3 regions of the Mesorhizobium sp. CNPSo 4671 genome follow, and region 2 is predicted to be linked to each of the others. Evidence: predicted binding sites of a transcription regulator. Region 2 holds the regulator's gene; each other region holds the start of a gene.

What was found. Region 2 encodes PhoB, which activates phosphate uptake and scavenging genes when phosphate is short. Its sites were predicted from a motif close to TGTCATNNANCTGTCAT; they were not measured.
Region 1: a site for PhoB is predicted at 1,201-1,217, ahead of phnC (phosphonate ABC transporter ATP-binding protein). Genes of this name have one in related genera too.
Region 3: a site for PhoB is predicted at 822-838, ahead of AC04SF_RS17855 (ceramide glucosyltransferase). Genes of this name have one in related genera too.

Annotation. Positions count from the first base shown of each region.
Region 1 covers NZ_JBWLUW010000018.1:55,284-57,548, forward strand. Annotated here, with positions in the region: gene phnD (phosphonate ABC transporter substrate-binding protein) at 1-161, opposite strand, end outside; gene phnC (phosphonate ABC transporter ATP-binding protein) at 265-1,122, opposite strand; gene AC04SF_RS32715 (DUF1868 domain-containing protein) at 1,253-1,963, opposite strand; gene AC04SF_RS32720 (DapH/DapD/GlmU-related protein) at 2,048-2,265, opposite strand, start outside.
Region 2 covers NZ_JBWLUW010000007.1:320,500-322,764, forward strand. Annotated here, with positions in the region: gene phoU (phosphate signaling complex protein PhoU) at 1-604, shown strand, start outside; gene phoB (phosphate regulon transcriptional regulator PhoB) at 624-1,313, shown strand; gene AC04SF_RS21425 (ROK family protein) at 1,326-2,265, opposite strand, start outside.
Region 3 covers NZ_JBWLUW010000005.1:403,398-405,662, forward strand. Annotated here, with positions in the region: gene AC04SF_RS17845 (Hsp33 family molecular chaperone) at 1-70, shown strand, start outside; gene apaG (Co2+/Mg2+ efflux protein ApaG) at 246-638, opposite strand; gene AC04SF_RS17855 (ceramide glucosyltransferase) at 940-2,091, shown strand; gene AC04SF_RS17860 (O-succinylhomoserine sulfhydrylase) at 2,125-2,265, opposite strand, start outside.

The DNA of each region.
Region 1 (2,265 bases), on a different contig from region 2:
GCCTTCAGATGGTCGGCCAGGCACTGGTAGTTGCGCAGCCGGTCGGTTTCGTTTTCACCGCCGAGGATGCCGACGCGGAATTCCTTCAGATCGGCGGCGTGGGCCATGCTGGTCGCCATGGCGAGCACCGAAACGGCGCTGAAAACCATCTTCCTGAACATTTGATGTCTCTCCTGTAAGTTCCGGCCCCGCGCCGGCAGCGTTTCTTGATCTTGACAATTGCCCTTGACGCGGGCGGTCGATCCGAGCCGCTCTTTCTTGAACTCAGTAACCCGGGAATGCAGGTTCGAGCGGTCCGGCGGATGCAGCGATCTTTTGCTTGAAGGCAACGCTGGTGGAGGTGATGGCCTCCGATATTTCGCCGCCATTGCTGTCGGCGCCGTAGACGAGGCGAACGGCTTCACGATTGAGCTCTTCGGGCGGGCCGTCGAAGACGACCTTGCCGGCGGCCATGCCGATGATTCGGTTGCAATAGGCGCGCGCGGTATCCAGCGTATGCAGATTGGTGACGACGGTGATGCCTTCGCGCAGATTGATGTCTTGCAGCGAATCCATCACCACCTTGGCGTTGAGCGGGTCGAGCGAGGCGATCGGCTCGTCGGCGAGGATCACCTTGGGCTGCTGCATCAGGGCGCGGGCTATGGCGACGCGCTGCTGTTGTCCGCCGGACAAGGTGCCGGCGGGCTGAAGTGCGGTGCGGGCTATGTCGAGCCGCTCGAGCGCGGCGACGGCTTCGGCGCATTCGGCGCGCGAGAACATGCCGAGAAGGTTGGACAGGGTCGAACGGTGGTTCAGCTTGCCAAGCAGCACGTTGGTCAGCACGTCGAGGCGCGGGACCAGGTTGAACTGCTGGAAGATCATGGCGCAGTCGCGCTGCCAGCGCCGCAGCGGCGAGCCCCGCAACTGGGAAACCTCGGCGCCGTCAAAAAAAATCGACCCCTGGCTGGGGTCGACAAGACGGTTAATCATACGAAGAAGGGTCGATTTGCCAGCGCCCGAACGGCCGATGACGCCGACCATCTGACCCTGCGGGATCGAGATGTTGACGTCGCTGACAGCGGTGTTCTTGCCAAATCGTCGGCTGACACCGCGGATTTCGAGCGTGGCAGAGCTTGCTGACATAGGCAGGTTCCAGTCTGGACCTTATTGATCGTCAGGCATTCGCCTAGCGCAGCCACATGAACCTGCCGTGTCGCCAGCATGTCAGTTTTGTTACGCTCCACAGGCTTGGCGACCGGCGCCTTGCGGGCGATCAGCCGAGCACCAGCAATTCCTCGAAATGCTTCATGTCGCGGAAGGCGCAGAAGGCGGGCGCCTTGATTGCGATCACCGGTGCCTGCCTTGCGAAAAGCGCGAGGCAATCGTCGAACAGCGCCCCCCATGCCGCCGCCCGGTCATCCGCAAGACGCTTTATCTGGTAGGCAAAGGTTACATGGAAGACGTAACTATCATGATCAGGGTGCCGGTAGCCGAACGGCACCGCCAGCGCATCGCGCCATTGACGCATGATGCGCACATCTTCGTCCGTCGCGCCGACAACGGTAAGACCGGTCGGCACGACTTCGACGACCTTGATGTTGAACGGGCCGAAGCCCTCGAAACCATTCAGGCGCTCCAGATAGAGGCGGGTCATGGCGTCGATGCTGGTGTCGAGCGGCACGTCCTGCGGCCAGTACGGCAAGCGGCGGCGATATTCGATGATGCCCTGGAACAGCGTCATGTGCAGGCTGGAGACGGGCGTGAAGGCAAGCCGGTCGGCGTCGGGCATCGCCAGCATCTTGTCGCGCACCGCAAGCACCACGGCCTCGGACGGCGAACCGCTGACGAGATGGCTCACGACAGTGTTGCCAGGCTCGGTCAGGAAATTGCCTGAGGTGTCGTAGCGCGTGCCGAGATGCGCCGGCGGCATCGGATTGGAGCCGGCAAAGAATCCGGCGAGGGAGGGTCTGACGGTGTCGAGCATGGCGATCTCCTTGGGGGAGATGGCGTCCTGTCCGAGTCCTGTGTCAGGGATATGAAACAGGCTCCCCCATGACGATGATGTGAACTATCCGCCGTATTTCTCCAAAAATGCCTCGGCCGAAAGCTCGCGGAAATCGTCGAGGGACGCGCGCAGCCTGACGTGGTCCCAGTCCCACCAGGCAAGCGCCTGATAGCGTTCGGCGGTGCGGCGGTCGAAGCGTTCGCGGATCGGCTTTGCCGGCACGCCGGCGACGATGGTGTAGGGCGCGACATCCTTCGAGACGACGGCTCCCGCCCCAACCG
Region 2 (2,265 bases):
CAAGGCACTGCTGAATTCCGACAATGCGCTGGCCCAGCGCGTGGTCTCCGACGACGCGATCATGGACGCGCGCCAGCGCGAACTCGACGACCGTGCCATCACGCTGATCGCCAAGCGCCAGCCGATGGCCGACGATCTGCGTCATGTAGTCGGCTCGATCCGCATGGCCGGCGACCTCGAACGCATCGGCGACCTTGCCAAGAACATCGCCAAGCGCGTCGGCACCGTCGGTCTCAGCGCCACGCCGCGCGACCTGTCGCATTCCATCGACGCCATGGCGCAGCTGGTGCTGATCCAGGTGCAGGGCGTGATCGAGGAGTATGCGGCGCGCGATGCCGCCGCACTGGCGAAGTTGCGCGCCGACGACGAACGTATCGACGTCAAATACACCTCCGTCTTCCGTGAACTGCTGACCTATATGATGGAGGATCCGCGCAACATCACGGCCTGCACGCATCTGTTGTTCTGCGCCAAGAATCTCGAACGCATCGGTGACCACGTGACCAACATCGCCGAGAATGCGTACTATGTCCTGACCGGCACGCAGCTGCCCGCCAATCGTCCAAAACAGGACGAGACGGCGATGTCAGCGCCGGCAGCCTGAGCGCAGGGGTAACCAGTCGATGATCGCGCCACGCATCATGGTGGTGGAGGATGAGGAGCCGCTGGGGGTGCTGCTCCGCTACAATCTGGAATCCGAAGGCTACCAGGTCGAGGTGGTGCCGCGCGGCGACGAAGCCGAAATCCGGCTCCAGGAGAACGTGCCCGACCTTCTGGTGCTCGACTGGATGGTGCCTGCGGTGTCCGGCATCGAACTCTGCCGGCGCCTGCGAATGCGGCCCGAGACCGAGCGGCTGCCGATCATCATGCTGACCGCGCGGGGCGAAGAAAGCGACCGTGTACGTGGACTTTCCACCGGCGCCGACGACTATCTGGTCAAGCCGTTTTCGACGCCGGAATTCATGGCAAGAGTCAAGGCGCTGCTTCGCCGCGCCAAGCCGGAAGTGCTGTCCAGCGTGCTCAAGGTCGGCGACATCGTGCTCGACCGCGAATCGCACCGGGTCTATCGCAAGAAGAGCGAGATACGGCTTGGGCCGACCGAGTTCCGCCTGCTCGAATTCATGATGCGCCATCCCGGCCGCGTGTTCTCGCGCAGCCAGCTGCTCGACAATGTCTGGGGCGAGACGATCTACATCGACGAGCGCACCGTCGACGTGCATGTCGGCCGCCTGCGCAAGGCGGTCAACAATGGCCGCATGCCCGACGTCATCCGCACCATTCGCGGCGCGGGCTACGCGATCCGCGAGGATTGATCGCGAGCGGTTTCAGGCCACGTTCTTGCCCACGCCGCCCGCCCTTGCCTGCACGCCCGGCGCGAAAATCTCCTGGTCGACGAAGGTCAGCGCGCGCATGGCGCAGCCTTCGCGGATCAGCGGCAGTTCGTTCGGTTCGGTGTCGAAGGAAATCGATTTCGAGTGCTGGCCGCCGGCGGTCTGCGCGATCGCCTCGCGCAATGCCGGCTCGATCAGGTCGAAGGCGGCGGCACTGACGCCGACCATGGCGACGGGCGCGGGATCGATCAGCGCGAACAGGCTGCCGAGGCCATAGCCCAATGCCTCGCCGGCCTTGCGATAGGCTTCTCGCTCAGGCCCGTCTCTTTCCCGTGCGGTGGCGGCGAGTGCCCGCATCTGTGCGTCGCTGACGTCGGCGACCGGCTCGGTGTCCTCGCCAAGCTGCCTGGCGTTGCGCCAGATGGCGTAGTTGCCGGCATAGGCCTCGACGCAGCCGCGGCGTCCGCAGCGGCAAAGCGCGCCGCCGGGCCGATGGATCATGTGACCGAACTCGCCGCCCGAGGAATGGGTGCCGGTGAACAGCTCGCCCTTCAGCACCAGGCCCATGCCGATGCCGTGCGAAAGCAGGATGGCGATGAAGTCGTCGCGATAGCGCTCGGGATCGCGCCAGCGCAGCGCCACCGCCATCATGTTGCAGTCGTTTTCCATGGTGGCGGGGATGCCGAACTCGGCCTCGAGTATGTCGGCGAAGGCGATGTTGGTCTGCGGCGTGATCGGCGACCACAGCATCGCCCGGGCCTCGGTGTCGGTGATGCCCTGTATTGCCAGTGCGATGCGGGCGACGCTGCGCACGTCGATATCGGGATCCTCGAGGCGCCGCCGCACGATGGCGACGCATTCGCCGATCAGCGCTTCGCGCGACATGGTCAGCGTGTCCAGCCGGCGCTGTTCCTCCGAGACCACCTGGCCGGCA
Region 3 (2,265 bases), on a different contig from region 2:
CATCCACGTCGCTTGCGAATTCTGCTCGAAACAGTACGATTTCGACCCGGCGGAATTCGCGGCGCAGTAAAGTCCTTCCTTCTCCCCGTTTCACGGGGAGAAGGTGGCCGAAGGGCGGATGAGGGGCGGCGCTAACTTCGGCGAATAGCCGTGCGCAAACCCCGTCCTCGACGATATCTCAGGAAGGCTCGACGCCGCCCCTCGTTGCCCTGCCGGGCATTTCTCCCCGTATAGTGACGAAGACGCTAATTCACCGTGCGCCGCGTCCCCGGCAGATCCAGCGAAAACGCCGGGATGGCGATATCAAAAGTCTCGCCGCGCTTGTTGCGCATCGTGTAGTGCCCGACCATGATCCCTGACGGGGTCGAGAGCGGGCAGCCGGACGTATATTGATAGCTGTCGCCGGGATTGAGCTCGGGCTGGTCGCCGACGACGCCCGGGCCGCGCACTTCCTCGACCCGGCCGGCACCGTCGGTGATGTGCCAATAGCGCGACAGAAGCTGCACGAATTCGTCCGACTGGTTGTCGATCGTTATCTGATAGCCCCAGACATAGCGGTTCTCGGAAGGATCCGAGCGGTCCTCGAGGTAGAACGGCCTGACCTGCACTTCGATGTTGCGCGTGACGGCGCGGTACATAAGCGGCTCCAAAACAATCTCAAGCATGATCCCGAAAAGTGGGAACCGGTTTTCTCGGGCAAACGGGTTTCCGTTCGTCCAGAGATCATGCTCAACAAACAGAACCTTTCGGCGCTCCCGGCGAGCAGGTCAACATGCGCGTCTTGTCGCGCCTCGTCTTGAAACGCAGGTGCCGGCAAAGAATGTCATTTAAGTGACACATGACAATGATGGTGTGCACCAACCGAGCGACTCGGCGCTCTGTCGAACTGTTGAAAACGGCCACGATGCTGGCTGTCTTTTCTGGAGTGACCAGATCTCGATGGAACTCACTCTTATAGCCGCCTCGCTTTCGACTGCTCTTATCCTTTCAAACGCCGCCAGTATCCTGCTCGCCGCTTCACAACTGAAACAGCGCACTACCATCGCACGGCCAGCCGGCAAATCGCCGCCGGTGTCGATTGTCATCCCGTCGCGCGGCGTCGAACCGTTCACGCATGAGACACTGGAGCGCGCCTTCTCGCTCGACTGGCCGCGCTACGAGCTGATCTTCTGCGTCGCCCATGCCGACGATCCGGTGGTCAGTCTGATCAGACAGGCCATCGCCCGCTTCCCAAAGGTGCCGACCCGGCTGTTGATCGGTGACGACCGCGTCAGCGCCAATCCCAAGCTCAACAATTGCGTCAAGGGCTGGGAAGCCGCGCGGCACAACTGGGTCGTCCTGGCCGACTCCAACGTGCTGATGCCGAGAGACTACATCCAGCATCTGATGGCGGCGTGGCGGACGGATACCGGCCTTGTCTGCTCGACGCCGATCGGCTCACGGCCGCAGGGCTTCTGGGCCGAGGTCGAATGCGCCTTCCTCAACACGCTGCAGGCGCGCTGGCAGTATGCCGGCGAGGCGCTCGGCCTTGGCTTTGCCCAGGGTAAGAGCATGTTGTGGAACAAGCCGATGCTGGATGCCAATGGCGGCATTCGAGCGCTGGCCGCCGAAATCGCCGAGGACGCCGCCGCGACCAAGCTGGTGAACAGCCTTGGCCTGCGCGTCAATCTCGTCGCCGCACCCTTCGAGCAGCCGCTCGGCCGGCGCAGGCTTGGCGAGATCTGGTCGCGCCAGGCCCGCTGGGCGAGGTTGCGCCGCGTCACCTTCCCGCTGTTCTTCGCGCCCGAGATCCTGACCGGCGCGGTGGTGCCGCTGGCGCTTGCGCTGGTTGCGGCTGCCGGCGCCGGCTTCAGCCTGCCGCTGATGGCCATTGGCGTGCTGGCGGCCTTCTACCTTCCGGAATGTGCCCTGGCCTGGTCCAAGGGCTGGCACCTGTCGCCGCGCTCGGTCGCGGCAATCGTGGCGCGCGACCTGATCCTGCCGGCGATGTGGGCACGCGGCTGGCTGGGCGGGGCCGTCGACTGGCGCGGCAATGCGATGACCATCGGAACCAAGGCGGCCGAACTGGAAGAGACGCCGTCGCGCGCCTGATCTTGGCGGCTCAGCGACGCGACCTGGACGCTCTTACTTGGCGGCCTTCAGCGCCTGCGCGATATCCTCCAGCAGATCGTCGGTATCCTCCAGGCCGACCGACAGCCTGAGCGTGCCTGGTCCGATGCCGAGTTCGGCGCGTGCCTCGTCGCTCAAATTCTTGTGCGTCGTCGT